Regions from separate parts of the Paenibacillus sp. EB106-06-01-XG199 genome, predicted to be linked through region 3. Evidence: predicted binding sites of a transcription regulator. Region 3 holds the regulator's gene; each other region holds the start of a gene.
The links. The regulator LexA, encoded in region 3, represses DNA repair genes until DNA is damaged. The targets are predictions, from matches to a motif close to CGAACATATGTTCG.
Positions count from the first base shown of each region.

Region 1: the regulator LexA is predicted to act here: its motif matches at 6,559-6,572, upstream of AC3WT9_RS31485 (putative DNA modification/repair radical SAM protein).
Region 2: the regulator LexA is predicted to act here: its motif matches at 2,005-2,018, upstream of AC3WT9_RS00755 (ImmA/IrrE family metallo-endopeptidase).

Region 1 covers NZ_JBYTDQ010000014.1:88,168-98,863, reverse strand. The annotation lists gene AC3WT9_RS31515 (Ger(x)C family spore germination protein) at 1-288, opposite strand, end outside; gene AC3WT9_RS31510 (spore germination protein) at 302-1,924, opposite strand; gene AC3WT9_RS31505 (glycoside hydrolase family 3 C-terminal domain-containing protein) at 2,164-4,950, opposite strand; gene AC3WT9_RS31500 (hypothetical protein) at 5,155-5,346, opposite strand; gene AC3WT9_RS31495 (hypothetical protein) at 5,534-5,944, opposite strand; gene AC3WT9_RS31490 (LytTR family DNA-binding domain-containing protein) at 5,937-6,386, opposite strand; gene AC3WT9_RS31485 (putative DNA modification/repair radical SAM protein) at 6,616-7,926, shown strand; gene AC3WT9_RS31480 (TIGR03915 family putative DNA repair protein) at 7,926-8,813, shown strand; partial or broken gene AC3WT9_RS31475 (glycoside hydrolase family 88 protein) at 8,976-9,305, opposite strand; gene AC3WT9_RS31470 (hypothetical protein) at 9,511-10,314, opposite strand; gene AC3WT9_RS31465 (vWA domain-containing protein) at 10,331-10,696, opposite strand, start outside.
Region 2 covers NZ_JBYTDQ010000001.1:138,213-148,908, forward strand. The annotation lists gene AC3WT9_RS00750 (recombinase family protein) at 1-1,090, opposite strand, end outside; gene AC3WT9_RS00755 (ImmA/IrrE family metallo-endopeptidase) at 1,107-1,985, opposite strand; gene AC3WT9_RS00760 (helix-turn-helix domain-containing protein) at 2,462-2,797, opposite strand; gene AC3WT9_RS00765 (helix-turn-helix transcriptional regulator) at 2,963-3,205, shown strand; gene AC3WT9_RS00770 (hypothetical protein) at 3,206-3,346, shown strand; gene AC3WT9_RS00775 (hypothetical protein) at 3,359-3,499, shown strand; gene AC3WT9_RS00780 (XRE family transcriptional regulator) at 3,630-4,145, shown strand; gene AC3WT9_RS00785 (hypothetical protein) at 4,155-4,427, shown strand; gene AC3WT9_RS00790 (hypothetical protein) at 4,424-4,696, shown strand; gene AC3WT9_RS00795 (AbrB/MazE/SpoVT family DNA-binding domain-containing protein) at 4,701-4,955, shown strand; gene AC3WT9_RS00800 (hypothetical protein) at 5,075-5,314, shown strand; gene AC3WT9_RS00805 (hypothetical protein) at 5,414-5,644, shown strand; gene AC3WT9_RS00810 (hypothetical protein) at 5,641-7,629, shown strand; gene AC3WT9_RS00815 (SRPBCC family protein) at 8,052-9,209, shown strand; gene AC3WT9_RS00820 (MBL fold metallo-hydrolase) at 9,213-9,920, shown strand; gene AC3WT9_RS00825 (hypothetical protein) at 10,293-10,604, shown strand; gene AC3WT9_RS00830 (DnaD domain protein) at 10,639-10,696, shown strand, end outside.
Region 3 covers NZ_JBYTDQ010000001.1:460,496-471,191, forward strand. The annotation lists partial or broken gene AC3WT9_RS02370 (DUF2798 domain-containing protein) at 885-1,386, shown strand; gene AC3WT9_RS02375 (hypothetical protein) at 1,681-2,133, opposite strand; partial or broken gene AC3WT9_RS02380 (FtsX-like permease family protein) at 2,230-2,653, opposite strand; gene AC3WT9_RS02385 (hypothetical protein) at 2,843-3,262, shown strand; gene AC3WT9_RS02390 (hypothetical protein) at 3,558-4,298, opposite strand; gene AC3WT9_RS02395 (TetR/AcrR family transcriptional regulator) at 4,596-5,147, shown strand; gene AC3WT9_RS02400 (DMT family transporter) at 5,148-5,525, shown strand; gene AC3WT9_RS02405 (L,D-transpeptidase) at 5,940-6,278, opposite strand; gene lexA (transcriptional repressor LexA) at 6,454-7,080, opposite strand; gene AC3WT9_RS02415 (LysM peptidoglycan-binding domain-containing protein) at 7,373-7,786, shown strand; gene AC3WT9_RS02420 (DUF896 domain-containing protein) at 7,897-8,106, shown strand; gene AC3WT9_RS02425 (hypothetical protein) at 8,157-8,684, shown strand; gene AC3WT9_RS02430 (HAD family hydrolase) at 8,720-9,505, shown strand; gene AC3WT9_RS02435 (FixH family protein) at 9,744-10,166, shown strand; gene metH (methionine synthase) at 10,346-10,696, shown strand, end outside.

The sequences.
Region 1 (10,696 bases), on a different contig from region 3:
ACGCGGATTTTCCTGGGTGCTGGTCGCTACAGCCTCTCTGATGGTTTTTCCATGTGCCGAGAAGGTATGCACAGCGGCTTGAGATCCCCCTGCACCGGATGATCCGCCTGCGCCGGAAGACATTGCCGGTGGAATGATGAGCTGGTATGTAATTGTCCAGTCCCCCTGCTGCCCATCAAATCCGGTTGCTGTTGTAATTCCTAATTCGTTCATTTCAATTCGGTTTCCGCACCCTGCAAGCATTAGACCTGCAACAAGCAAAATGGCAACTACCCAGCATCGGTGCACATAGATCTCTCCTTTAAGCTTTTGGTTCAGGCTCGTCTGCACTGCGGACAATGTTGTTAGAACCGACAGGATATTGGTGAGGAGCCTGTCTTTTTTTGTTAGTTCCGGATTTTATATTGGGTCTTGTTTTCATTGCCCACCAGGGTGCCCGAATAAGCAGATCTTTCATATTTGACTTGTAAAATGGACTGTATGGCAATAGATAGTCAATACCGAACGATTTTAGAGAGAGCAGATGAGCTAAAATAGGAACAACCCCTGCCATAATTCCGAATAAACCGAGAGTTCCTGCCAGCAGCATGAGAATAAAACGCAATAAACGTACGGCAGTTGCCATACTGAAGTATGGAATGACAAAGTTGGATATAGCAGTAAAGGAGACAACGATTACCATTGCGCCGGAGACCAGTCCTGCTTCTACCGCTGCTTGGCCAATAACCAGAGCTCCTACTATGGATATGGCTGGACCAATCGCACGGGGCATCCGGACGCCTGCTTCACGAATCACTTCAAAGGTTAATTCCATCAGCAAGGCTTCCAACAGAGCTGGAAAAGGAACCCCTTCCCGTTGGGCGGCCAGAGTTACTAACAGAATGGTGGGAATCATTTCTTGATGGAACGTTGTCAAGGCAATGAACAAGGAAGGAAGCAGCAAGGAAACCAGGAATGATAACAGACGGATCACCCGCAAAAAAGATGAAATGTCGTAGCGCTGGTAATAATCTTCGGCTGTCTGAAAAAAATTATAAAAAGTTACCGGGGCAATTAATGCGAACGGTGTCCCATCCACCAAAACCGCTACTTGTCCATCTAAAAGGCTTCCAGCAACGGTGTCCGGGCGTTCTGAATTTAACATTGTAGGAAAGGGAGTAAGCGGCGCATCTTGAATGAATTCTTCGATATAGCCACTTTCAAGGATACTATCTGTATCAATGGTCTGAAGCCGCTTAGTGATCTCCTGAACCACACCGGGATCGGCAATTCCTTCTATGTAGGTTACAATGACAATGGTTTGCGAATATTGTCCGATAATGTGGCTGTCAAACTTAAGATCAGGTGTCCGCAGCTTCCTTCTGATCAGAGTGATATTGACTGAGATATCCTCTGTAAAACCCTCTTTCGGCCCCCGGATCACCCCTTGCGAAGTGGGTTCTTCCACGGCCCGTCTGACCCCGCCGGCAATGGAGACAGCCAGAGCAGATTGTAAACCATCTATTATAATGACGGCACTGCCTGTAAGGACAGCTTGATAGATCTGATTTTGCGAATCAATCATTTGAATATTTCCTGCAGGCAGTGTTTTTTTTAATAAAGAAGCTGCAAGATGTTCTTCTAACCGGTTAGAGGATGTATGGGCTATTTCTTTAACTAAGCTTTCAATAAGATCGGATAACAGACCTGGGTCGATTAGCCCTTCAATATAACAAACGGCAAGAGGCCCGGTGTGCTCAGGATTATCGGAAAATTCCCGGATGGTAAAGTCAGGGCTTTGACCCAGTCTATTTTTAAGTGTGCATAGGGTACTGGCTAATGAAGCATTTATAGGCTCGTTTAAGGCCTGATGTTTGGATTTTTCCGCATCTTGGCTGGAACCTTTCGCTGGTCTCAACACATTTTTTATCCAGTGTTTTAGCATGATTAGCCTCCTCTCCTGAGTATACTATTTGCTGTCATTCCCCAATGTATGCATAACAGGACATCCATAAACAATCCGCTGGGCTGAAGAATAATAATGATTTTAAAGATTTCAGACTAGAATTAGACGGATAAATCCCTCATTATCAAAGTGCCATTATATTATTCAGGAATCAACAAAAAGAGAGCACCCCTAGGGGCACTCTCCTGTACTTCATATGGTTAGTTTCTTTGCAGCATTTACACTTGTTTGAATTCGATCGCGTTAATCTGCATGCCTGGTTTGACGAAATCAAACTTCATTTCATAGAGGCCTGCTTCCAGCTCAATCTTCACGAGCTTTAGCGTGATCCATCTGCCGTCCGTTCCATTGGTTTGAATAGTCGTCACCACTTGATCGTTTAGAGTCATATTGCTTGCACTCTGAGCAAGTTCTGTATCCGGAGACATGACGCTTGCAAAGATCCGGTATACACCCGCTTGGTCAACTTTTATGAAGGTCGAACCGGTTGCAGCCGTTTGAACCACTGCATTGTCAGCTACAGTTTGTGCTTGCCCAGCGGGAAGAGCCGGATTCGCCTTGAAGGCATCAACCGTTTCTGCAATCACTTGTTCTCTGGAGAACACGGGTGCCTGCATCAGGAACTCACAAATATTGATAGCGCTGCGCTGCAGCTCCCCACGGGTCAGGGTGCCATTGTCCAGGGACTCAATCGTGTTGTCTCCCCAGACATTGGTTTCCGCACCATAGTTGCTGACAACCATATACAGGTCATTTTGTGCACGGACCATCCAGTTTGTGTTCTTCCGGTCAGCAGGACCCCCATCCACGACATCGTTCATGATCGCCCACCAGTCGGTCATCACGATGCCCTTGAAGCCCCATTCTCCGCGAAGAACCGTTGTATTCAAATCATAGTTAGATGCCGCCCAATGCCCGTTCACCGGATTATAGGAGGTCATAACCGAATTGGCTCCACCCTGTTTTACCGCGATTTCAAAACCTTTCAGATAAATCTCGCGGAGCGCCCGTTCGGACACAATCGCATCCACCTTACTGCGGTACTTCTCCTGATTGTTGCAGGCGAAATGCTTCAGTGTAGCGTTCGATCCGCCTTTCATAATCCCGCGGGTGCAGGCTGCAGCAAAAACCCCTGAAATCAGCGGATCTTCCGAAAAATACTCAAAATTGCGCCCGTTCAATGGACTGCGGCGAATATTCAGACCCGGTCCCAGCAAGGCATCTACACTGTTGCTTAACAGCTCCCGGCCTTCCATGACGTACAGCTCTTCAACCAATTCAGCATTCCAGGTTGCTGCCAGCAAGGTTCCAATGGCAACCTGTGTCGCCTTCTGCCCGCTGTCCATGCGAATGCCTGACGGGCCGTCTGCGGTACAGCCAACCGGAATTCCATAACTGAACAGCTGATCACTTACCCCACCGAAAGCCGAAGCCGTACCCGGTGTAACGAGCGGACTGCTCATGCCTTCGCCTCTGACAATCGCCGCCAGATCCTGGTCGCTAAGCTGGGCGATGAACGCCTCCATGCTAACCTTTCCTTCATGGACATCTCTTAGTTTATATCCTTGATTACCGGTTTGCGCCAAGGTTTCAGGGAGATTGCTCTGAATGCGTTCTGCCATAGAAACCTTTTGTTTTGGCACCTCTGCATAGGCAAGTTCATAAGAGCCGTCTGCTTTGCGGGCTCCCGGGTGCATTCTTGTAAAGCTCTCTGTCGGCGCCAGCGCCTCTTGCAGCTGCTCCACAACCTGAAGAGCTTCCACGCTGTAACCGCTCTGTCCTTCCACGCCAACTTCGGCCAGCGCTTTAACACTGGTTCCTACGTAAAGGCGGTATGTCCCGGCTTCCAGCACGTAAGCAGAAGCATGACCAGTCACCCCGGCGTCATCGTAAGAGGCCATCGAATGAACAGGGAAGCTTACAGTCAGACGCTGCGATTCACCAGGCTGGAGAAGTTGTGTCTTCACGAAGGCAGCCAAAGCTTTGGCCGGCTGGCCCAGCTTGCCTTGGGGCGCTTCATAATAGACCTGAACGACCTCTTTTCCCGCAAAGGCAGTTCCCGTATTCGATACGTTCACTTCAATAGCAATGTAGGCTTCTCCATCCTTGGTGATCACTTTGGCTTCTTCCGGCTTCACTTCAAACCGGGTATACGATAGACCATATCCAAATTCAAATTGAACCCGCTCCGGGCAAAACGTCTCAAAATAACGATAGCCCACATAAATATCTTCCTGATAGAAGTTCTTGAGTTCATTGCCGTAATTACGGGTCGAGGGATAATCCTCGATGGAATAAGCAATCGTATCGGTTAATTTACCGCTGGGTGTCACTTCTCCGGCCAGCACATCGGCAATCGCATTGCCGCCCTCCATACCGCCCTGCCAAGCATAAATCACACAAGGGATGGGGTGCGCATAACCTTCATCGTTCAACCAGCTCATATCGATAATATTGGAGACATTCAGCACCACGACGGTTTGCTCAAAATAGGCCGTCACCTGCTTCAACATCGCTTTTTCTTCATCATTTAACTGGTAGCTTCCCGGCTCGTTGGCATTATCCTGGTCTTCCCCGGCCGTACGTCCGATCACTACGATAGCTTTATTGGATTTAGCTCTTGCCTCTGACACCAGTTCATCGGTTAAAGGCATCTCCTTCTGGTGCCACGGCTCTGCAGCCCAGCCCCCGCCGCCATTATCAAACGGGTTGCTCTCAATCCACGTTTCATATACAGCTGCCAATGGCTGGTTAATGGAAATGTTCTGTTTATTCCGGAGACCATCCAGCAGGTTGGTTGTATGTGAAACATGGACACTGCCGCCCGAACCGGTTCCGCTGCGATAATAATTCACCTGGGTTCTGCCAAAAATGGCAACGTTGTCGCTTGCCTGAAGCGGAAGAACTTGCCCTTCATTCTTTAACAGCACTGCACCTTCTGCGGCGGCGACTCTGCTGAATTCAGCAAACCCTTCTAATGGAACTCCAAAACTTTGTGTGCTCAATGTATTCTCTCCCTATTGTCATCTCTATACTAATTTCAACAACTTAATATTAATATACAAGCTCAGCTTCTATAAAAGCAAAGTTTCATCATTTAATATTGTGAATATTCGGCTTGTTCATCCACCAGACATTCCTAAACACCCGCTCCAGGAGCGGGTGTTTAGGAAAAGCACCAAGGGACAAGGTCCCCGGCGGCCTGATTTTTATTTTTTACGCCGTTGTTTCGTCATCCGGTTATACATCACAAACGCAGCTATAATCGCGCCGATCATGCCGACGCTGGTCGCCGAATCATTGTCCATGCCAAACAGAAGGCACAGGTTCGTAACCACACTTCTCGTAAGCAGCGCAACCAATATCAGCATCAACGGACGCCAAATGTTATATCCTCTCATCCCTGCAACACCCCTGACCTAATTTTCACAAATCGGCAAACCCACTCAGCCTAAACCATCAATCTAATCTACTATTAGATGCTATTATAGCATAAGTAGGAATGCGCATACATTTTGGCTAGGGTTGCAGAGCCAGGAGTAACTGATTCCTTGGGAATAACACTTTTAGCCCCCGCCCCGCTGCAGCCTATTTCAGTATCTTGTTCAGCTCTTCCACTCTTTTTCGGCTGTCTATTCTAGCGTAGAAATAAAAAGCTATGGTGTGCATTACAACCGACAATAACAGCATTCCGGGCCACCAGGGCAGAATAACGTGAAACATATCTTGTGAAAATAACCAGACAATCAGCATTCCGCCCGCTATCGTAATAATGGAGGAAATCAGAATATTCCAGAACGGCTTTAAGGTGAAATGATTCCATAGGGCATCGTACATAATTCCAAATAATACGGCCGATATTGCAGCAATCCCCGCAACATGCCACAGGTATACCATACTGATCGGTTGGTCCCTATAAAACACCGTTAACAGTAACGTTACCCATAAGGATGTCACCGTAAATACTTGAAAAAAAGAATGCTTGAACTGGCTAATCATGATATCTCCCCCTGAATTGTTTAATGTAATAGCGGCTGACAAAGTAACTGGAATGATCCGTGAGCACCACTTGAATCCTTGCGTTGCCAGTGGATGAAAACTCTTTAATATAGCCCGTATTGATAATGGTTTGATTATTGATTTTCATAAAAAGGGCTGAATCCAGACTTTCATCGACATATTTCAACCGTTTATTGAGCAAATACCTTTCTCCGGTAATTACACGTACGCTGCACATGCGGTCTTCCGCTTCAATTACAGCAACCGTACTCCACCCGATTTGAACATGGCGGTCATTTTTCGCGTTAATCACTACAAGCTTTTTCTCTGCAGTATGAATAGCCTCTTTAATATTCCCCCAATGTTCCTTTTCCGCAGGATGGGTACTTACTTTGGCGACACCCCGGTCTAATGCTGAATCGGCTTCAAATAGTACGTTCAATGCTGCATCCTCCTTTCACAACTAATCTTATAAGCAAAACCTTGCTAAAACTATAGTATTGCGTTTTCTTGCAAAATCCTGCGTCTTTGTTGCACGGCGCTGCGCCGCATATGCGCTGACACGAAAGGACACCCTTATATGTGTATTTTTATGTATTTGTTTGATTTTGACAAGAACACTTGTTCGGGTTATACTTTTCCCAAGTGAGGGGGATATGAACGTGGATATCATGGATAAACTCGAAATTTTAACCGCTTCGGCCAAATATGATGTGGCCTGTACCTCAAGCGGATCGGACCGCAAAAGTCAGGCCGGAGGTATGGGCAATGCCGTCAGTATGGGCATCTGCCACAGCTTTGCGGCAGACGGCCGCTGCATTTCACTGTTGAAGGTGCTCATGACGAACAGCTGTGTTTATGATTGCGCCTATTGTATCAACCGCAAATCGAACCAGACACGCCGGGCTGCATTTACACCGGAGGAAATCGCAGACCTCACCATGCAGTTCTACCGCCGCAATTACATAGAAGGCCTGTTTCTCAGCTCCGGCATTATGCGTAACCCCGATTATACAACCGAGCAGCTGATTGCCGCTCTGGAGCTGCTGCGGAATGTCCATCACTTCGGGGGCTATATCCATGTGAAGGCGATTCCCGGTGCAGATGATATATTGCTGTCCAGACTCGGCCTGCTCGCCGACCGCATGAGCGTTAACATCGAACTGCCCTCTAAGGAGAGTCTTGGCCGGCTTGCACCAGATAAGAGCAAACAGTCCATTCTGAAACCGATGGCCCTTATTAAAGAGAAGATAAATGAGAATTCTTCAGACATTGTCAAATACAACCATGCTCCCCGCTTCGCACCGGCCGGGCAGAGTACACAAATGATCGTTGGCGCAACACCGGACACCGATTACCAGATTCTTAACCTCACGGAAGGGTTGTACCGGAAGTATGGGCTAAAACGTATCTTTTACTCTGCCTACACCCCCGTGGTAGAGCATTCGCTGCTGCCTTCCCTGGACACCAAACCGCCGCTCCTGCGGGAACACCGGCTCTATCAGGCTGACTGGCTGCTGCGCTTCTATGGCTTTCAGGCCAAGGAGCTGCTGGATGAAGCAGCGCCCAATTTCAATCCGCTGCTTGATCCCAAATGCAGCTGGGCCATCAATCACCGCGAGCAGTTCCCGGTCGAAATCAACCGCGTGCCGTACGAAACGCTGTTGCGTGTACCGGGCATCGGCGTAAGGAGTGCTCAGCGGATTGTAAAAGCCCGGCGGGCGGGGACATTGGATTTTTACGCGCTGAAGAAGCTCGGTGTCGTGCTGAAGCGCGCTCAATTTTTCATTACCTGTAAGGGAAAAATGCTGGAGGGGTTAAAAGTCGGCGAGCATACCCTGCTTCGTTCACTCATGTCCGGCCAAGAGCTGTCCCCGTTTCTACAGCCGCAGTACGAGCAGCTTTCCCTGTTCGATGACACGTATTTGGCAGCCTTGCCTGCAGCGGGAGCGGCAGAACTGAGGAAAGGAGAATCCTCCTGATGTTCAAGACGGCCGCTCTGGCCTATACCTATGACGGCAGCTTTGAGGGCCTGCTATGCTGCGTGTTCGAGAGCTACCAATGGAAAGAAACTCCGCTCACCATACATTCGGAGGGTGAAGGGCAAGGCATGCTGCTGGAATCCAAATGGATTGAGACCGACAACGCCAAAGCAGGCCGGGTGCTGCGCTCCATACCTCTGCGCATCTGTCCTGAGGCCGAAGAGCTTGTCCGTTTAGGATTCTGGACATGTACGCCAGACAAGGAACTGCTGCTGCTGAACTTTCTGTATCTCGGCTTCACGCATGGCCGCAAGGTTATGGACATGCTTGCCGATGATACCGTGAACGCCTTGCAGAAGGCGGTACAGCATCTGCGGCGGGAAGGGCATCTCTTTCTCGGCTTTGTGCGGTTTTCCGTTTACGGTCCGGTCATGGCAGCGGTGATTGAACCCCGCAACTACGTGCTCCCTGTCATTCAGGAGCATTTCTGCGACCGGTTTCAGGGCGAAAGCTTCATGATCTATGACAAGACCCATAGCATGGCACTGATCCATCAGCCCGGGCAAGAGGCCATTATTCCACTGCAGGAATGGATACCCCCGGAGCCGGATGCGGCTGAGGAGGCCTATCGCCGCCTATGGAAGAAATTCTATACTGCCATCGGTATTCAGGAGCGCCGCAACGACCGGCTGCGTTCCTCCCTGATGCCCAAACGCTACTGGAAGCAACTTCCGGAAATGGACGGGGGCACTGCGGCGGTACCGGCGCTCACAGCTAAACAGGCGCAAACTGCACGACTGAAGAGCAAGGAGCGGCGTGAATTGCACCAAGTAGAAACAACTGCGTCGCCCTTACAAGGACGAGATTCGTTTCAGCGAGAACGATAAGGACAATTTACAGTACACATTTTCTGATCACACGAAGAGAAAGGCGTTTCGCCAGCAGGTAGTTTTTTCAGTGGAGGCTTCTGCTCTAAAAGCACAAAGAGCACCCATCCAGGTGCTCTTGCTTATGCTTCTCCAGCTTGAAAGAGCAAGCTTGCTTCCGGGCTACCGCTCGTACCAGTATCCCGGAATGCCCCGCTCCAGCCGCATCAATGCTTCAAGATAGTAATAATCACCCCAGATGGTGTAGTCATCCGGGGACTCGCCACCTCTGACGGAGTACGAACCATGCTTCAGCAGACCTTCCGCTTCCTCGGCACCCCGAGTGGAATAATGCTCTGCCAGTGACTTCACTGATGCTTCCGCAGCGTCCAGGAAAAACTGGCGCTCCGGATCGCCCGCATCCATCTGTCCGGCTATCTCCAGCAGGCCGCAGGCGGCGATGGCAGAGGCGGAGCTGTCCCGTTTCGTATCCGGCCCCTGTGGAGCATCAAAGCTTTATTGCTGGCCATCTTGCTCTTAGGGCTTCATTCTATGGACCACATCCAGATTAAAAGTATATTATCAGAATCCCGCTTACCATATTTTGTATTATACTTAAATAAAGGACGATCACCACAAATGTCCGTTTTACTTATGTATAGTTTATTTTCTCAACTTATTTGGCAGCCCTACTCAAATGGTTAGAACTAACCAACAATTAATTCCAGCGAATTTCCAAAAAAGAAACATCATCACTGGCAACATGGTTATACGACGTTTCGATCATCTGTCGAAGTTCCGCGTTTTCCGGATACCTTTTCCAATTCCTGTACCCCATTAGTCCGTCCGTGAATACTTGTATACAATTCGGTCTACCGGAACCTTTTGCAAGATCCATAGACAGAATAGAAGGCCCTTCTCCCATAACACCATGACAAGTCGACCAACGGTTCCATTGGGAAAACCCGCTTACTAAGCCTGGAATCTCAGTGCCATGATCGAAGAGACGAATAGCTGTATCTCCCAGCCAGGCTACGGTGATCTGACCCTTGTTGCTGTCAGCCGTGTAGCTAATCTTCCCGCATACAAATGTAGTCTCGCTGCCCTTCAAGCGTTTCTCCTCCAGTACTTCACGGAAGAGGCCGCCAATATGCGAAGGGAGTTCATAATGGTTGATCATATTTGTAGCCGGGGCGGTCATTTGCTGCAAGCCTGAAGATAACTTGTACTTTACAACTTCGCTGTCCGCAGAATTAAAACAATCGGATTCAGACATGAATTGCAGCAGAGAATCCCCTAGGTATTTTGCTGCTAAATTTCCGTAAAAGGACTGGCTGACCCCATCACATACACAGAACAGGATGCTGTCATCCGTTACTCTATAGGTTATATAGTCCTGCCCCATATCATCTCCCTGCCGTGACTCTCTGGAACGGGCATAGGTGCAGCGTATGTTAAACAGTCCTGCTTGCAGTGACGACAGAGGATATTCCAATCGTTGGTCAATCTGAAATAATCTCATCTCTAGCATCACTGTCCTATCGTATCGGAGTAGACGCAGATATCTGGAAGCCTAAAGACACCATTTCGTGACTGCTGCCAGGCAGCATCATCAGAGCTCCGCTCTGCAGAGTATAAGAGAATTCAGTCATCATCTTACGGTAGCTTTCCGGAAGTGCAGAAGACATGTTTCTGAGTTTCAGCGCATAGTCATCCTTCAGATTCATTCCGGGCAGAATCCCCTTCCAGTTCCGCGGGTCGTTAACAGGCTCTTCAAGAAAATGATCATTAATAAAAATGTTCTCAATAAGCACATTCCCATCAGGCACACTCATCTCCATGATCCGTTTGGCCACCGGTTCGGGGTCCTCCCCGGTATGCACACCGTCAGTCATGTGGCAAAT
Region 2 (10,696 bases), 320 kb from region 3:
TGGAATAACATTTGCCCTGAAGAGGTCCCTTATAAGCGGTCTTTCCGCCGCACATATAATAAGCTTTTTGTTTCCTTTTAGGTCCATTAAAGGCGCCGCCATAATATGTCAAGCCGCAGCATCCGCACTTAATAACCCCACGTAATAAGTAGAATCTGGTCTGATTTCGGAAAGCTTCAATTTGATTATTCCTTAAAGCTTGTTGAGCCCGTTCCCAGGTTTCTACAGATACAATTGATGCCACCTCACGCACGATTAGTTCTCTTTCTCTAGTCGCTCGTTTTCCGTATTCATGGATGCCTTTGTAAGTTGGATTAACAATCATGTTCCTGATTCGTGAGGGGCTCCATACTCCGGCAGTGTTTTCTTTGCGCTTACCTTTTGTTACCTTCCTACCATGAACAACATATGAGGGCGGGATTCGCAACGAATTAAAATAATCTGCAACTTTAACTGTTGACATTTTTTCATTAGCTACAAGATGGTACATCAGTCTGATAATACTTGCTTCAGACAAATCTAGTTTGCCAGGAAGAGGTTCTTCATTTACTTCAAGAAATCTTTCTTCATTGACTCGGTACCCAAAGGGGACAATTCCACCAAGCCATTTCCCTAATCGAGCATGACGATTTGCTCCATGCCATAATGTGTCGAGGAGAGTGTCACGGTCAAACTCAGCTTGACCGGCTAAAACAGTTATAATGAATCGTCCCATTGGGTCGCCAGTATCAAAAGGTTCAGTCATACTTTTGATTTTAACACCATGTTCTTCGAGCTGGTAAATGGCATCAAGTGTGACGCGTGCCTTTCGGCCAAGACGCTTCATGTTGTAGATGAGCACGGTTTTGAAACGGCCTGACTTGGCATCATCCAGCAGCTGTTTTCCGTCCTCACGCTGATCTAGGCCAATTGTGCCGGTAACTCCATCATCTTTATACCAGCCTACAATATTCAAATTATGTAACTCACAATATTTCTGAGCAAATTCTATTTGATTTTCAATGGTTTCTCGTTCCTGCTGATCATCTGAAGATACACGTGCATAAACAACAACATCTTTCTCATGCAATGCATTTGTAAAATTAAGCATTTATAATTCCTCCACATTAAAAATTGATGGCATCGTCTACGGCTTCCATAGGCAGATACAGCCGTGTGGCTGTCTGACCGTGCCGCCAGGCAACACGGGATAAGTTAATCTTCACGTACCCTCTTTGAGGAGGGAGGGAGATATCCCCGGGAAGGACAGTAGCATCCTGCCTGGATCGGTAGAATGAAGAGTTATGTAGCTTGTAATTTCGTTCCACGTTGAGAAGCAACGGCTCGTCCCATTTGAATCCCTGACGTTGCTCGATGATCAAGGCTTGCGGGCGGGAGAGATCCCCTAACCCATACAATGAACGAATACGGGGCTGATGGAGGTAGTCGAGGCCTGTCACAGGGGATTCGTAAACGGTTGTATCGAGACTTGATGGAGAGTGGCCAGCATATGTAAAGGTAGACATGAATTTTGACTCGGTTATTCGATCTTGAATTTGATTAAGGCGTAGTTTAGCAAAATCCAGATAAATGTGGAATTCGCTGACCAGTAAGCTAATAACTTCACTTCGGTTCACTGGCAATTGCATCTGTTCAAGCATAAAGAACGGTATCATTGCATAAAGCGCAAATCGGTTTGCGTCGTTCTCTTGGGCTTCGCGAAATAATTCTGGCATCCAACGTTGATCACCGGAGTGACGGATGACATGGCAAAGCTCGTGAAAAAAGGTTTTTCGCTGTTCTATGTAGTCATCTCTCCTGTCAATAAAAATGACTTTATCCTCATTCTCACTAAATGGGCTATTGTCGTAATAAACGATGTCTACTCCGAAGATCATAGCGATCTTGTCTATATCAAGATCGTGTGGAGTCAGGATACCACCTAACAGATATTGTTCCTCAATCCATTGTTCCAGAGGGGTTTTGAAGTATTTGTAAAAATCCATGTTTCTTCCTCCCTTTATGCGCACATATGTTCTATTTGATGGTGAAAATAAAAGCCATTGCTGGCTTGTGAGTGAAATAATACCATTCTTTTAGGTGTTAAGGGAATAAATCCCATTTATATTTGTATTTTTCATAGTTTGCTTATTAGAATCGTCATTAGCTAAAGATACTGCCAGAAGAATAAAACATAACAATGAAATTAATAAGTATTTTAATGCTTTAGCTTTTTCTTTTGTGAAAAATGAGACTACGGCTAAATACAGAGTTAATAAACAACCAGGTATGCATAGTATCAGTGCAATTAATTTTATATCTTCCCAGAAGTACATTACAACAAAACCAAGGAATAGAAATGATATTATTGTCTTTATCTCTCGCTTAAATAGAACACCAAGAAGTAAAAAAACTATAAGTATGAACAATAATCGTTACCTCACTCTAATTCCCCATCGGTTGGGGGAGTTGCTCATTTGTTCTATTTGTTTGCTTGTTCGGCAGCTCGCTTCTTCATTTCCCGATAGCGTATGAGGGCAGCTTCCATCTCATCTATTTCATCTTGAGTGTAATTATCGGGACCTCCAAAAAAGGACATGTTTGTTTCGATGTTCGGTGTATCCCTTCTTCCTAATAAATAATCGGTGTCTACATCAAGGCAATCAGCTAACGCGACAAGAGTTTCATCTGATGGTGTGCTGTGTCCATTTTCATAATTGCTTATTGCGGATTTTGTCATTTTTATTTTTAAGGCAAGTTCCTCTTGAGTTAGTTTTCTTATCTTCCTCCATTTAGTAAGTCGATCTCCTCGGAACAATATTAGCCCTCCTATAAATTAAAAGTACAAGTATATTGTACATTTAGAAACAACTAAAATAAATGAAGTACACAATTCTTGTATTTATGAGTTGACATACACTAATCCTGTACTTTATAATCAACACCATAAGTACAAGAATGGTGTACAAATGAGGTGAACGACATGAAAAATGAATCCTTGACACAGGCTCGAAAGAGGAAGGGTTTCACTCAGGAGCAACTTGCAGAATTGCTTGGTTATTCTAAGGCAAGTGTAAGTAACTGGGAGAATGGTTATTCAAATCCGTCACTTTCGGATGCGTTCAAGGTATCTGAAATTCTTGAAGAAGACATAAATTTTCTTTTTTCTGGTTTAAAAGTACAAGTTCAGTGTATTTCTGGAGATTCTGAGAAGGAGGTGATTTGATTGGAAATCCAAGACATCTGCGAAGTGAAGGAAACGCGGAAGGCCGAAGAAGCGACCCGGCTGATCCGTGAAGGCTGGGTTCTGGATTATCGGGAGCATGGTCAAGGCTATTCCCGGTATGTACTCATTAAATTCAACTAAGGGGATGTTGGCGTGGAGAATCCAAAAGGTATCGAATACAAAGCTACCTATGAGCCGAACATGAGCAAAATGGTCAAAGCGTTACAGATCGTTAAGGAGGCACCGATTCCGAATCATTCAGAGGAAGTGCAAGACAAGCGGGATACCGCATGAGAGAAACCCGCCGAGCTGTACCGGCAACGGCGGGTGGGGGATACGGCAAGGGGATTTGCTTAACAACATCATACATCAGGCCTCTGTCCGATAGCATCCCATTAAATTGGACAAATGAGGTGAAACCAGATTGGCAATTGGACATTTTCCTGAAGCGCTCAAGGATGTCATGCAGCGCAGGGGAGACACATTAGCAAATGCTGGACGAGCCGCTCACGTTGATGGCTCTCAGATCGGGAAAATTGTTAAAGGAACCCGTAAAGCTTCCGAGCCGGTCATGAGAGCAGCGGTTGAACATTACGATGATAGTCAACTTTTCCTGGCTGCGGCGGCGGAAGTCACCGGTGGTGCTTCTGCTCCTTGGCTGGATAATGTGGACCTACATCGAGCCAGCGTGTTATTCAAAACGCTTGAGGAGATGAGGGAAGTGCTGGACGCTTCTGGACACGCTCCAATCAGCAAGACGAATGAACAGATTAATGATACCGAACGTCAGCAGATTAAACGACTGCTCATGGAGACGGTAGAGGCAATCACAGCACTAACCCACTTGGCTGCCGTGCTGTGTAAAGAGTATTCCTTTAGTTGGTTGGGGACTTGGAAGGAGCACCGGGCTGAGCTGAAGGTTAAAAAATATTTGAAATGAGGGAGTGCTTTGGAAAGAGAGCAGTTGGTTACTGAGGCAAGGGAAGCCGGTCAGCATGCAGCTCATAACCTGCAGATGATTCGGAAGAATCCGGAAAGGATGTTGCCCGGGAAGGCTGAAAACGCCGAGGAATATCTGAATAACATGATTCGTTTTGCAAGAGAAGAAATGAAAAATGACCGCCGGCTAGGGCAGTCACTTGGTTTGAAATCTCGGTTAGAGAGTCTCTTGATGTCCATTTTAACCCCGAAGCGTGAAAAGCGCAAGGAGGGGGCGACGTGACCGAGCAGCAGATTAGAAATTTTGGTCAGGCGCTGGCTGAACGTTTTAAACAGGTAAGCGATGAAAAGGCTGCCGCAGAAAGACTGTTCCGCGAATCACTTTATTCTCCATTATCAACTCGCTTTGAGGTTCTGGAGCTGGAGCGGAAACGGGATATTGCCCAAGCTACTTATGAAACATGGGACGAGGTCACCACTAATCTCCCCTCTGAGATTCAAACTGCTTTTTCAGAACATTATCAAAAAATAAATAGTTCTACGGAGGCTTAATTATATGAAATCTACTGGAATTGTACGCAAATTGGACGAGCTTGGACGGATCGTTATACCAATTGAATTACGTCGCACCATGAACTTGGAGATAAAGGACCCTGTGGAGATTTTTGTGGACGACGACAAAATTATCTTCCGTAAGTATGCGCCAGGCTGCGCGATCACTGGAAGCCAAGAAGATTTGGTTCCGTTTGAAGGGAAGTTATACAGCCGGGCAATTATTCAGCAAATGGCGGTAGCCGCTGGGATTAAGTAGGACAAGCAAGGGCTTCGGCCCCTGTCTTGGAGTATCGGAGCTTAGAAGTAACCTTCCTCCCTCCGGTATTCCAAGATGCGGCTGACGCATCAAGTACATATGAAAGGAGGCGGCAGCATATGCAAGTCATTCAATCTATTACAGTAGCTTCGGTACCGGCATTTATTTTCAATGTCGGTGGTGAACACAACGACAAAGCAATCATTGAAATAAAGCAAGTTGGCGAGGCATACCCCGATCATGTGCATTCAGAGTATTGGGTTCTTGATGAAGATGGTCAATTGATCGTCAGTATTGAAAACGCTCCTGTAATTGTGGAATATCGTCAGATCGTTGTGCATGAAGACAACGAAAAATAGCCCACTGGCATGGGCTATCACTGTTCTTTGAAAACTCAATAATTCACTTGCCCCCATTTTAACAGGTGGGGGCGCACTAAACAAGAGGGAGTGCTTGGAATGTCAACTGCCTTTTCTGCTGACATCAGTGGTCAGCGCATCGAGGTTGGAATTAAACCTCCTACTAATTACTCTCCGTCGGTGCTTACTATCCGGCAACAATCCGGAACATTCCAACTGCATGCCGATCCTGATCAGCTTGCAGAAGTGGAGTATGCTATCCGCTCTTATCTGGATAGCATCAAATACCCGCAGCCGGTTACTCCGGCAGCTAAGGAGGGAATCGCTTGAAACGTATCGTTCTGGAGCGCTTGACGCTCCGTAATTTCAAAGGAATCAAGGAATTTGATGTTCCGGCCAATGGTCGGGATATTGACATTTTTGGAGATAACGCCACAGGCAAGACCACGATATTCGACGGTTTCCTATGGCTCCTGTTCGGCAAAGACAGTGAGAATCGTACAGAACAGAAATTCGAGATCAAAGAGCTGAATATTGTCGGCATGGTTCAGCAGCACAAACTGGAACACGAAATTGAAGGCTCGCTCATGGTGGATGGCACCCGGCGGATATTCCGGAGGGTGTACGCCGAGAAGTGGACGAAGAAACGTGGCGCGCCGGTGGAAAGTTTCGAGGGCCACACCACCACTTATTACGTTGATGGCGTCCCACTCAGCATGCGAGAGTTTCAAGTTGAGGCTGACTCCATTATCAAGGAAGATTTATTCCGGCTGCTAACCAGCCCTTCATATTTCAATGGAGTGTTGAAGAAGGAGGAACGCCGCAAGGTGCTGCTGGAGGTTTCCGGCGATCTTACGGATGCTGAGGTCATTCATAGTAACAAGGAGCTGGCCGAGCTTCCTACGATCTTGGCTGGCCGTGAAATCGAAGCACATAAAAAGGTTATCACCGCTCGAAGTGCAGCTATTAACAAGGAAATTAAGGAACTACCGGTTCGGATCAGCGAGGTTCAGAGACAGATGCCTGACGTTGCTGAATTGGACGAAGATCTCCTAAAGGAAGATGTGGAGCTCTTGCGAAGCCGGATTGAGACCCGGGAGGCAGAGGTTTCCCGGATTCTCTCCGGCGGCGAGGTTGCTGTAAAGGAGAAGCGCCTGCGCGAGATTGAGGCAGAGCAGATCGATATCAAAAACCGGCTGCAATCATCGGTGCTGAATAAGGTGACCGAGAAGCGGAACGCCGTCAACCTTAAGCACACGAAGCTCGACCAGTACCGCCGAAACATCGAAGATAAGCAGCAGCGGATTAAACAGAATGAACGTTTGGCTGCTGGTTGTCGTAAGGAAGCAAACCGGCTCCGAGCAGATTTTACCGCTTTGAAAGAAGAGGTATTCGAACATCATCATGATGCGAACTGCCCGACTTGCGGCCAGAATCTTCCGGAGGAGCAGATTAAGGCGGCACATGAAAAGGCTGAGGCTGATTTTAATCTGCGGCTGGCAGACCGAAAAGCCCGGATTAATGCAGATGGGAAGGCTGCTGTTGCCGATGCTGAGAAGTTTGAACAGGAAGCTAAGCGGCTGCAGAGCGATATTGATGAACTGAACAATACCCTGGCTATCCTACAAGCAGAAATCAGTACGGCAGAAGCCGAGCTTACTGATCTGCGGGCGGGCGTCAAGGACCCGGCAGCAGATCCTGAGTATGCCAGCAAGGCTGCCGAGGCGAGTCAGCTGAAGCAGGAAATCGTAACTTTACGGCAATCTAGTCAATCGGCGGCTGCAAGTGTCCGGGAAGAGATCGGCAGGCTGCGGCTGGAAGTCGAGGACATGGAGCGCGATCTGGCCAAGTTTGACGGTATACGACGAGCGCAGCAACGTGTTGCGGAATTGGAACAGCAGGAGAGCAGTTTGGCAGCGGAATATGAGCGTCTGCAGCATGAGCTGTATCTGTGCGAAGAATTCACCAAGACGAAGGTTTCTATACTGGATGCCAAGATTAACAGCAAGTTCAAGCTTGCCCGATTTCGTCTCTTTAAGACACAGGTTAACGGCGGACTCGAAGAGGTCTGCGACACACTCTATAAGGGCGTGCCGTACGAAGGCGGGCTGAATAATGCTGCTCGGATCAATGTCGGCCTGGACATCATCAACACCTTGGGAGCTCATTACGGCTTTTCGGCCCCGATCTTTATCGATAACGCTGAGGCCGTGACAAAGTTGATCGGGACGGATGCCCAAGTGATCCGGCTGGTTGTAAGTGAAGCAGATAAGAAGCTGCGCATTGAGACTCCTGCTGTGCAGGAGGCGATCTGATTGCTCTTATGGATGGGGGATGAAATAGAGTATCGCACTCCTGATGGGAGGACTCTTACCGCTAAAGTCGCTGGTGTAAGTGGAAGCCGTATTTATCTCCAAGATGGTAGCGTCACTTATGAAAGTTACGTGATCAGAGTAATTGAAAAGAAATAAGGAGGCGATTTAATTGTACGACGCTCAGAAAAGCATCACAGCACAGAAAAAATATTGTCAAGAAAACGAAGCGCCACACTTTGCGCCAGAGTCAGGAAATTGCTGGAGCTGTCACAGAAACATCTATACCCCAATCGAAAAAACTGGTTGGAATGGTGGTACGTATACCAGCGGAATTACAGTCGAAAAAGCCGGTACTGAATTGGTTACGGGTTGCCCTCATTGCAACCGGTCTTACTGCGATTAATACACTGGAGGCGATTTAATTGAGCACAAAGCCGTTTGAAACAGGCCTTGCAAAGATAACAAACACATTTGCACCTATGATTGAGAGCCAGCTTATGAGCAATGGCGTCAATATGGACCAATATTCCAAGCAGTGCGTTATTAACGCTATTTCAGCCATTAACACGGTATTGGACAGCAAGGGGATCGACTGGAACAACCCTGACCTTGATAAGAACAATGTAACTCAAATTCTATTGAACGTGGCTTCATTGAAGCTCAATGCTTCAGCAAGCCCGCGCGAAGTCTACTTCCAACTTCGAAACATAAAAATCACCACTCCAGAAAAAAAGGATATTTGGAAGAAGCAAATTGAAATGGGAATCGAAGGGGATGGCAATGATGCTATCCTGTCCAACTTCGGACGGAACGTCGAGAAAGTTTATCCATATTGGCTTGTGAGGGAAGATGATCACTTTGAATATCCAAAATTCCGTGGTGTGAATTATGAAGCGCCGGTGTGGGCACCAACCGGGAAAGGAGAGGTTGTGCGCATTGTTTACCCCATCCTTCACACGGATAAGACGCTTCACTTTTACATTTCTGAGCGTGAGGATGTAGTGAAGAACCTCATTGCCCACATGAATAACAGCATGATGAATATGACCTTTGGGATTTGTGCTGATCGTTACAAAGCGACCCCTGAACAGAAAAAGAAGATTTCGGCGAAAAAGTCTGAAATCCTAAAACGGGCGAAAGAGTTGGGTCTTGGATCCCTTGATGATCCTGAATTACAAGAATATATCAGCCCTGCCTGGAGTGAGTATCAAAGCCGTGAATCCATGCTGATCCGGAAGATGCGAAACAATGTCGTGAAGAAAATTCCGAAGGATTTCGGCAGCGCCTTTGTTGAGATGCTTCACAACGAAGTTTCTGACCCGGATTTTGCTGCGGTCCACCGTGAGATTTCGGAGAATGCCAATAGTGAACCTATTGATATACCCAATGTCCCTCCCGTGAAGCCTACTGCAGAAGAACCTGAGCTACCTTCACAGGAGAAGCCCGACACTCAGCCGGATGTAAAGAATAAGCCTTCTGCAGATAACTCAGGGGCAGTCAATGATTCGGAGGATTTCTCAGGGGATGTTCCACCAATGGATTCGTCGTCTAGCGGAAATCCTGATGACCTTCTCTTTTAGCCTATGATTAGTATCCAATGTCTCGGCTCCAGTAGCGCCGGCAACGCCTACCGAATTACGGATGGGAAGACTGCCTTGCTACTGGAAGCCGGGTTTCCTTATAAGTCGATTCAGCGGGCGCTTAATTTTCGCATGACAGACATTGCCGGGTGCTTGATCACTCATGAGCATGGCGACCACAGTCGTGCTGCAGCTGACATAATGCGCACCGGGATTCCGGTGTACACCAGTCAAGGCACAGCGGATGCCCTTAACCTTTCGGGGCATCGTCTGCGGCCTGTGGCTGCGCTTAAAAGCTTCATCGTCGGATCATGGACGATTATGCCATTTGGCGTCGAACACGACGCAGCGGAGCCGCTGGGCTTCCTGCTTGCCAACCAAGACGGCGATAAGCTGGTCTTTCTGACCGACAGCTACTATTGCCGGTACAAGTTCCAAGGACTCACACACATCATGATTGAGTGCAATTATTCCATAGATATCGTTAATCGTCGTGTGCTGGACGGAGAGCTTCACCCCGCGCAGAAAAAGCGGTTGCTGCGCTCACATTTCAGCCTAGAGCACGTAAAGGAATTTCTGAAAGCCAATGATACCCGAAATGTTGAGGAGATTTGGCTGCTTCACCTGTCCGATGGAAACAGCGACGCTGAACGTTTCCAAAAGGAAATAAAGGAGCTCACCGGCGCCGTGGTTCAGGTGGCCAACAGATGAACGGTCCACTTGGAGAGCGTATTTGGAAAAGCATGATAGGCGAGCGGTTATGGGCCTTACGCCCAGTCGATGAAGAGGCATTCAAAAGAGAGGTGCGAGATTATTACGCTCGAGGCAATCCTGGCTTTCGGGTGATCAAAGCAGCCTATCCCTATATTTACATTCAAGACGAACGGAGGCCTGAACGATGAACGCGGTGCAGCAGCTAGATCTATTTGCGCTTATTGATCCACCGAAACCAAAAGCTCCAAAGCTGGCATCGCCCTTACTCAATGGAATGTACTACGAACGGGCCACTGGATTTTTTGTCTCATTTGTACGAGGGCGACGGCATTACGAAGTCTCTTGGGTACAATGCCTAGGAGACAAGGCGTGGAAAGAAAAAACAAAGAGGGAGCGTGCCATATGACAATGACAAAAGAGGAAACAGAACAGCGGTCAGAGGATATCATCAGAATGCTTACAAAGAAATTTGAAGATGCAATCGATGCGGGGCCTGACCAGGCCGAACATTTCTTTACTGCAATAGCCTTTACTTTAGGATCGCTCATTCCAATATCCATGAAACCTTCAGGGTACGGTCCCATGATAGGTCAGCTCTTGGATTCATTAACATCAGGAGTACAAGCGGGCATAGAAGCATCAAAGAGCGATGTGACATTCATTAAAGTCGTCAAGAGATAATGACTTTTCGGCTGCTACGGGAGGGGGAGACGCAATGACCGAGACAGCCAGACCAACCCTTTCCGGGCTTTTGGAACAGTTTGATACCATTG
Region 3 (10,696 bases):
AGTACATGACTCATTACTGAAATAAAGGAGCCCTTAACGCGTAATTATTGAGGTTTTTTTGTTTGAGGGAAAATTTTATCCATGAGTGAAAAAAGGTCTATCGTATAGATTTTGTATAATTAGGTTTAAGGGGCTGTCATAGCCCATTAATTAAAGTCTAAGTGCTTACTCTGAGTAGGTAAAGGCATTAAACTCTCGATTCCTATCCGAATCCCATCTGCTGTGCAAAAAAAGGAATAGGGTATAAATTAATTCATTTGACGGTACGAAGGTCGTATTTGATTCAAAAATTACCGGACTATTTATTAACTCCAATTAAACCAGCCAAATTTATACCCGGCAATAAAAAATAAAATGATCCATTCCCACAACATCAACAGACGAAAGGTACGAGGGATAATTAAATACTCGGTGTACAGTTTATTTAGTATTTTCAAGGTAATTCCCCCTTTGTTTTCATAATAACACACAGAGGAGGTTAACCGCCCAATCCCCTTTATCAGTGATTCATTTTTTCTTACTCTGCTTTAGAATCAAGGGTGCAGCAGCTATGATGATTATTATCATAATGGATAACCACGTACTAGTAGTCAAGTATACACCTCCATACTCCAAATACTACTATCTTAAGATTATGTAACATGTGCTTTATTTTATAAGAAGAGGCATGATTGGTATGAGCGGGCAACCGAAATACTGCGCGTGGAGCAAACGCATTTGATCTCCTTTGTAGAGATGCATGTCTGGACCATACTACGAATATTTATTATTGAAGTAACCAACAGGGGAATCTAATAAGTTTCAGTACGGTCTTTTTATTGACCGAAAATATATGTCTCATGATACGTCTGCCATCTGAAATATTATTCACGGAGATGACAAACATGCATGGAGACACAAGACTGCCTAGAAACGCAAAAGAAGGTATATTATTTTTATTGATTATTTCAATTCTTTCAGTAAATACTATTGCTCCTATTATTGTGGGGTTGGAACTTGGTTTCAGTAAGGAAGTGTATATAGATACACTAAAGATTATTCCATTCATGTGGATAATCGTAGTTTTATTGGTAAGATTACTTGCAGGACCAGTGGTTGGGAAAGTAATGCCAAAATTCATGGGACAAACCGACGGTTTTAACGCCAGGGTTCTATTGAATACTTTATTGAATGTCACAGTGTTATCTATTTTATTATCGGATTATCGGTACATGGGTTGGGACCAAACAAATAAGCCTAGAACCGTTTAAAAACTTCCTTCACATCTGGCCAAGAAACTTTGGGATAGCTTTTTGGATTGAACTGTTGGTTGCGCAGCCAATAGCAAGATTTGCAATGAAAACATTACATGCAAGTCAAGAGCGTAAAACAGAAAGTAATGCGTAATTAGCTGGAATGTTGAAAATGAATAAAGAAAATTAGGGAACGTCCTTGGTGGACGTTCTTTTTTTGCACATTTGGACCATGCTGTGCAGAAGCTACTCGTATTAGACGATTATTCTTAGGAGAAGTATGCTGCAAATGTACCGGGGGATTGTTATGAGATTTATAAGTGTAGACAAGGAGCGCCGAGGTATAAAACTGCGGGCCTCAGAGGATGATTGGGATTGGATCAAGTTAGATGAGAGTGACTAAATAAAAAATCCCCGTAGTCTCCGGGGATACAAACTAAAAAGATCATTACCCATTACCTGCTACTGCGCTCCCACTGAAGCATCTTGCTCCTAAAGTAATGCCATAATTAGTAACTACATAAATGGTATATCTGAGTTGACCTGAAAGTACATCTGCAGCAGGAGGGTAGTCAACGGCGGTCAGTCCGCTCATTTCATAGATAGACTCAAATTGCGTAGCTGGCTTTTGGTAGACGGTGGAAAAGATCTGAGTACCGTTTCGCAGTATGGTAAAGGTAGCATTAGGGACGACAGTTGAACTTGAAGAAGCGGATAACGTTAGCCGGGCATACGCATTTAGTGTCACCCGGACCAAGCCAACATTTTCAGGGGAAACACTTGTTGTCTGTAATCCTATATCTCCAAACGTGTAGGGAAAAGAAGATGAACTTAGCCCTAACGCTGGTGTATCAGATGTACTATCTTGGGCAATACGCATATCTAAAAATTGAATACTCATATATTTCACCTATCCTCTCATGTAGCTAATACAGCTTATGAGAGTGAATGATAGATTGTTTGTATTAAGATAAAAAAAGTAAGAGAAATTAGCTATTTATTCAGCTGTCCGAAGCCGTTCCAAAATACTTTTTCTGCCGCTTAGAGAATAGCTGGCTAGTGGAATACAGATTCCAAGTAATAATAGAATAGGCAGTACACCGAGCAAGGGCCAGATAATGAATTTATAACTCATAAACCACATTAAATCAGTAAAGGGTTTTGCAATCAAGAGTAAGGATAGACTTCCTAATAAGCTTGAGCATACTCTGGTACCAAGTACAAAGTACAGCCCTTCATAGATAAGCATTGTTTTCAATTGTTTATTGGTCATACCAATGCTTTGCAATATGGCAAATTCCTGGCGACGGGTCAAAATACTAGTTAATATCGCATTTGCAAATCAGTACACCAATTAAACCAATAATCAAGCTAAGTGTTCCGCCAATCACTACTACTGTATTTTGCATACCTGTGATTTCATTCTTTACAATACCATCGCTCAAAGCGATATCATCTTCAACTATTAATATGTTATTCATTATTTTTCTCCGATCCTGTCAGTTTTACTTAGCGCAATAACTAAAAAAGATGTTTAGCCGGGTGTTATTAATCTACGCATTAACATCTCCCAAGAATAGTATAAAGCAGAACTGGGAGGAGATGATGAAATGGCAGAAACGGTTATTGCGTATAGTGATAATGTTGTAACTCCTATTACTAATGGTATCAGTTTGCCTATTCCTAATAATGGTGGAGGCGTACAGATTGCATCGTTGTCGGTGTTTATTGACCCTGCAAATCCCAAGTCATTTAACCATAGGGTGGAATTAAGGGCCTTAATTGGTGTTAGATTAGTCGGAGCCGGAAATATTAGACTTCTTGTGCGTATTTGGCGGGCTGGTACTGAAATTTACTATAATCTGGTAACTAATGTCTTTGATAATAATATAACACTTGAAGAATTGTTTGTAGAAACAGCGCCACTGGGTGTACAAAACTATCAATTGATCATTGAGAATCAGACTCCGGCAACTACTGCTTTTGTCTCCGGACCTTTAGTCTTTACGGCTACTGTAACTGGAAAATAGTTCACCATCCTTTGACGAACAATACCCCGTCAGTGTTTATAATGACGGGGTATTGATGTCTATGTTTAAGCTTTTCCCATACAGGTGCCGAAAGTGATTATGGATTTTATGGAGCAAATGAAACATTTTGCACAATATATCGAATTACGAAGAATGCAATAATGAACACGGAGGCGAAACCAAGTAAAAAGGAAACGATAGCTTTGTCTGAACGCGTGAGTTTACTCATTGCGGTCACTCCTAGTTAATATTTAGTAGATTATACAATTAATCGGTGTACATCACAAACTACTTATTAATTTACTTGGATGAACTGCTCAACGAATTGTTGCCGGTCTCTTTTGTTGAAGTGTGGATTGCTTACTTTCTCTCTCCATATCTCATTGGAAGCCAGTGTACTGAAGTCCACGTTATAAAATCGCTCGATTTCTCCTTGCGTGAGAGCTACGGAATAGATTTTCCCATCGTAGGGAATCACCATGTCAATCGAAGCAGCTCCGGGGAATTGCGCAAATAATCGGCTTGTTTCTTCCATGAGCAGTTTGTTTATTTGGTCGCCTGTAGAAAAGTAATCGATGTAATCTTCTTTTGTAATGCCGGAGGTTGGGTTCGCTTCTTTATATGCTTGGTAAGTCTCAAAAAAAGTAACCGTTATATTGTCTGTCCCGACGTTTACGTCTTTTATAAAAGTTTTACCTGTAAGATTGGCAGTAAAAGCCAGCACCTCGTCAGCAGATAAAGGTACTTGATCAGCAGACGTTGCTTGAGTGGCGTTGACAGTTCGTTCGGCTGAAGGTGAAAGGGGTGGGGCAGTTGTAGGTTCTGCTGTAGGCTTAGTCGTTGGTTTTGTTGCTGGAGATGGACTTGATTCAGTTGTTGGCTTGGCAGTAACCATCGGTGTTGCTAGCGCCGTAATCGAAGAAGTATGATCATCTGACTTGTCATCGTTCCCGAGGGTAACCAACCCTATGATGCCGGCGGCTACTAAGACCACCCAGAACCACCAAATTGTATAGAATGGTTTGTTCTTTTTCATCTTTTTCCTCCCGCCTGTAAGGTTGAATTCCTGTATAACTCTAGGATAGCCCATTCATTCACCTTACATAAGTATGGATAAGACATATGCGCGTAACCAAACTTAAAGAGAACGGCCAATAGCGGAACGAATAGCTGATCTTCAAACTATATGGTAGTTATTACCCATTTTGTGGGCATTGCAAGCGGATAGCGTATTCACAATATATTTTTGCTTGCGGAGTAGTCAGGTTATTTATACTTATATTGGTTTGACAAAAAACCGTCCAGACGGTACAGTTCAAATGGGGGTGATAAGGTGACTGTACATAACAACAGCTCTAAGAAAAAAATGATTTTGCAAGCGGCTTCCTCCATTGTTCGTGATCAAGGGGTGGAGCACTTAACTCTGGAAGCTGTGGCCAAAGCGGCCAACGTGAGCAAAGGCGGTTTACTGTATCACTTTCCTAACAAGGAACAACTGGTTTCCGGTATGGTGGATGAGCTGACCCGAAACTTTACGGAAGATGTTCAGAGCCGTGTAGAGCATGACCAGCGAGAAGCTGGTAAATGGAGCAGGGCGTACATTGAATCTACTTTTTATGGTTTTGGAGAAGGCAGTGACATGAACTCGGTGCTGGCAGCAGCTTTATTTACGAATCCAGGGTTGTTGACAAACATGCAGGAGAAATATGCTGAATGGCAACACAATTTTGAAAATGACGGTGTGGATCCACTTCGTGCAACCATTGCCCGACTGGTGACCGACGGACTCTGGTTTGCAGAAAAGTTTGGACTGGCACCGCCAGATCAGGAGTTAAAAGAACGCATTTACAAAGAATTGATGGACGGAGTAAAGGAGGAGAAGTAAGTGCCGTATCTGTTTTTGGCGATATCCATTGCCAGCGAACTTGTAGGAACTTCGATGCTCAAAGCATCGCAAGGATTCACCAAAATTATTCCTGTAATCGTAATGCTGATTAGTTTTATTTGCTCGTTCTTCTTTTTGTCGTTATCACTGAAGACTATTCCATTAAATACGGCCTATGCAATTTGGTCTGGAATCGGGGCGGTAGCTACAGTTCTTATCTCGGTACTGATCTGGAAAGAAAAAATAAATACAGGCAGCGTAATAGGAATAACCTTAATCGTCATTGGTGTGATTGTGCTGAATTTGCTGGGTCCCGGACATGGTTCCTCTGATGAGGCTGCCGAAACACAACAAACCAGCCTTTCCGATAGAGCCTAGGCCAAATCTGCTGAAATAAAGATCATATACAATTTGTTCCACCCAACAGTATAATGACGGAATAACTGTACCCTGCCAAAACGGTGGGGTATTTTCATATTTATGAACACAGGGGAGTGAGGAAAGTTGTCTATGCATCGTGAGATTTTTTTCCTTAATGGTATTGGCGTGTTTAGCGTATTGATGTGGCTCATATCGGTTGTAGCTTGTATTTACGCATTCGTACTGTTGGTTAAACTTGCCCGGAGAGGAATAATAGCTTTGGATTTGTACATATATGCTAAAAATCGTGAAATACGCGACCGGTATGAATCGGCAGACAGGAAGGACCCATATTAAGCACAATGAAAAACACCCTCGATCATTTTTTTGTGATCCTTAGGGTGTTTTTGCTTTTGTCTGATCACCATGCTGTTAATCCCTTATTGTAACCCGTGTTCCAATAGGCACGATTGCTGCAAGGGCCAGCACATCCTCATTGTACATGCGGATACAGCCATGGGAGACCATATGTCCGATGGAGGAAGGGTCATTCGTTCCATGAATGCCGTAATGTGGTTTGGATAGACCCATCCAGAATGCACCGAAGGGTCCGCCAGGCTTAGGCTGTTTGTTAATGATAGTGTATTCTCCCGCCGGTGTAACGGTAAGCATGGTGCCAATACCGACAGGGAACCCTCTGGTAACGATGTTATTGTCAAGCAAATAAAGCATGCGCTGCGACAAATCAACAATAATCCGATAATTAGGCATAGATTCAGCACTCCTTTGCTATCAGAATATGTGCGGAGTGCTGTTGCTGTTCGAAGGAATTGTTATATGGGATAAACAGAACAAATGTTCGTGATGAGTAAAATGACCATTTGAAAAGGGGAAAGGGCTGCTTCACTTTTTCAAGTGAAGCAGCCCTTAAATATGAACAAAAATATTAATGGATATCGCGGAAGAGACCGATAACTCGTCCCAAAATCGTAACGCGGTTAAGACGGAGGGGTTCATAAGCCGGATTCTCCGGCTGTAGACGAATGTGGTCACGTTCTTTGTAGAATGTCTTGACTGTAGCTTCGTCTTCTTCGGTCATGGCAACGACGATATCGCCGTTGTCAGCAGTCTGCTGCTGGCGGACGATTACATAGTCACCATTCATAATACCTGCTTCCACCATGCTGTCACCGAGAACGGAGAGCATAAATACCTTGTTATCTCCCACATAGTGGGAAGGTAGTGGGAAGTAATCTTCGATATTCTCCGTTGCGGTAATCGGCACCCCGGCGGTGACCTTACCTACGACAGGAATACGGGTAACCGTCTGTACGAATTGATGTACATTCTCGGAATCTTCCTGGCCGAGCAGCTCAATTGCACGCGGTTTCGTAGGGTCGCGGCGGATAAGGCCTTTCTTCTCAAGCCGGTCCAGATGGCCGTGCACTGTGGAGCTTGAGGCCAAGCCTACAGCTTCACCGATTTCCCGGACGGACGGAGGATAACCCTTGCTACGGACTTCGTTACGTATAAATTCCAGGATCGCCAGCTGACGACTCGAAATCTTTGACATCGGAATCAACCCCATATAGTATGTTTGGGAAAATTATAACATAGAACTTCCGTTCGTACAAACATAAGTTCTAACAATCTGAGATTAATAGTGGAAATAGTAGCCTTTTACCATATTAGTATCCAATAACGGTTTGAAAATGGCGGGAAAAGGCAATGCCGGTGCTGAAAACTGACACATTTATGGATACGGAAAAAAGCGAACAATTGTTCTAAAAAATCTATTGATCAAAACACATGTTCGTGTTATATTATTTTCGAAAGTAAGAACAAGTGTTTGGAGGACGATGACAATGTTAAAATACAGTACATACCGCAGCATCTACGAAGAGGCCGGTGAAGTTAATTCAACTAGAGGACAATCTGCTTCTAATCATATGAATGAAATGAAACAATCCGCCGCCGCTTTATTTTCGGAGATCATAGGACTATGCCGGAAAGAGTATCTGGTGAAGCTAATGCTGGTCTTTATGCTTGTTGTATCGGGATTTACAGTTGTTGGTAATGTTTTTGCGAGTTCAGCATCATTAGTGAAGCAGGAAAAGCGGGTAGTAGTTGAACGCGGAGACACGCTCTGGAGTATCGCCCTAAAGAACAAACCAGCGGGTATGAAGACGGTCGTATATATAGAAGGAATTAAAAAAACAAGCGGTTTGAAGAACGGGAACATTCAGGCTGGAGATATACTGACATTGCCTGTGTATTAACTTCATCATAAGCAGTATAGACTGACGTAAAGAGCTTTCAGGGGGGAGACCTTGACAAGCTCTTTTTCTCATGGCAAAGTTAGAATGAATTTATAGGGGAGGGGAAAGTATTGAATATTGACGAATTGGTCGCACGCATCAATGAACTGGCACGCAAACAGAAGAATGGCGGCCTGAGTGAAGAGGAATTGGCTGAACGGGCCAAGCTCCGCGAGATTTATCTGGGCAACATCCGCAGCAACTTCCGGGCCCAGCTCGACACTATTGAAATCGTGGATAATGATGAGCATGAACAAGGCAACAAGGGACTCAAACATTAGTCCAGTGTGTCTTTTTCATAGATATTACAGGATGACTAGGGGGAACTGACATGGCCCGTTCTTGGGAAAGAATGGTTCAACGCAACACACAGCAGATCAACAAGCAAAGAAAGAAGCAGGGCAAGGATTCCATTTATGTTTCTTCGTCAAAATCAGCTGCGAAAAATAGTGATATCTTTAAGGGCCGCAACATTGCATTTCCTGTTGTTCTAATGCTGCTTGGAATTATGTTCTGGGTGGTAGGCTCGATCGACGAGGCCAGAGGCAGCGGCATCCTTGCCAATTGGCTGGGCGTCGTTCTTTACTTTGCGCTGGCGGCACTTCTATTCTTCCGGCGTCCGTATCTGAAGGTTGAGCGCAACAGAGTGTCTACGATTAAGTATAACCGTGAACGCTGGCTGCAAGCTGGAGATATTGAGAAGATCACTTTGTCCCGTGGAGTGGTCGTGCTTAAATATAAGGGCAAGCGCAAACAGTGGATTTTCTCCAAGCTGATTAACCGCTATAACACTGAGGCCATGGGTGTACGCCTGGAGGAGTTCGGCAAAGCCAATAACATCGAAGTAGTACACGAGTAGGAAGATATAACAGCGTAGGGAGAGGGAGAAATCTAATGCCAATTACCGCCGTACTATTTGATCTTGACGATACATTGCTCTGGGATGAACGGAGTGTTGAAGAAGCCTTCCGCAATGCATGTGAAGCTGCAGGTGACTCCATTGATCCTAAAGAGCTTGAAGTTGCTGTTCGCAGGGAAGCCAGGAATCTTTATGAAACTTATGAGACGTTCCCTTTTACAAAGATGATCGGGATTAATCCTTATGAAGCACTTTGGTCCAATTTCTCAGCTGGAGAACAGCCGGAGTTCCGTAAGCTCCAACAGTTGGCTCCTGTATACCGTAAAGAATCGTGGCGGCGTGGTCTGGCCTCCCTCGGTGTCGAAGATGAGGTGCTTGCCGAAACGCTGGCAGACAGGTTTGCTGCCGAGCGCCGTAGCCTGCCGTACATGTATGAAGAGACGTTACAGGTGCTTGATGCACTACGTGGTAAGGTGAAACTACTGCTGCTTACGAATGGTTGCCCGTCACTGCAGCAGGAGAAGCTCGACGGAGTGCCTGAGCTTATCCCCTATTTTGATCATGTAGTTATCTCAGGCAGCTTTGGCAAAGGAAAACCGGACAAGGATATCTTCCTGCATGCTCTTTCGCTGCTGGATATAACCCCTGAACAAGGGATCATGGTCGGCGACAAACTCACGACGGATATTAAGGGCGGCTTGGCCGCTGGTCTGACTACTGTCTGGATCAACCGTACCGGCAAATTACCAAATCCTGAGATTCAGCCGGATTATAGAATCGGCCATCTCTCTGAGCTCCTCCCCCTGGTACAATCGCTATAGTGTAACCTTTGAGAAGCCGGTATCCCTAATGGGATGCTGGCTTTTTTGCGCTCAAACAAAGAGGTTGGCCAATTATAATAGGGAGATAATCCATCTGTATATGACTAACTTCACGAAAAAGGCGTGAAAGTTTAAGCAATCTTCTAAAATTGCGAATATGTTGTGTATAATAGTAAAAGAATGCAACCACAAGCTGGAAATATCATTATAAATTCTACCTTGGTCGGGAGGACTCCGGATGATAAAACCCAAGAAGCTGATTACTCTTTTTACGATTGTGACGATGTCAATGATTGTAAGCTGTTCAGGTAATAGTGGGAAATCAAGCCATATGCATGACGGATCAGAGCACTCTATGGAGCCGATTCACGTCGAACTGAGCTGGAATCCGGTGGACGTATCGGTAAATCAAAAGGTGGTTTTTGAGGCTGTGGTCTCCCAGGGGAGTGAAGCTGTGGATGATGCGAAGGCGGTGCTTTTTGAGATTGTGAATAAGAATAATGAAGAAGACAAGCAGGAGCTTGAAGGCAAGCTCTCCGGCAACGGTACATATAAAGCTGAGGCGATCCTGATGAAGGAAGGCAAATATGATGTGACTTCGCATGTAACAGCTAGAACACAGCACTCTATGCCGACTAAAGAACTTACAGTGCAGCCATAATGAAATAGAGATAGCGGCTGGCTATAAAGAAAAACTATTATGCAGAGTGGAAAGGAAGGCTTTTCGATTCCGCTTTATTCTGCTAAACTTACTCTAATGTTTTACTGGGGGGATATGAAGTGGCTAAATACACACTTGCTGAAAGCTTGCAGCAGCGGATACTGATTTTAGACGGAGCAATGGGCACGATGATTCAACAGGTGCCACTTACCGGAGAGGATTTTGGCGGGGATGAGCTGGATGGCTGTAATGAGATGCTTGTGCTCACCCGTCCGGAGGTTATACAGACTATTCATGAGCAATATCTTGAAGCAGGCGCAGATCTGATCGAGACGAATACCTTCGGCGCAACCTCGGTTGTGCTTGCCGAATACGATATCCCTCAGCGGGCCCGGGAGATTAACCTGGAAGCTGCGAGGCTGGCCAGAAATGCTGTTGAAAAGATTGAAACGCCCGATCACCCGCGTTACGTAATCGGGGCGATGGGCCCGACAACAAAAACGCTTTCGGTCACCGGAGGCGTAACATTC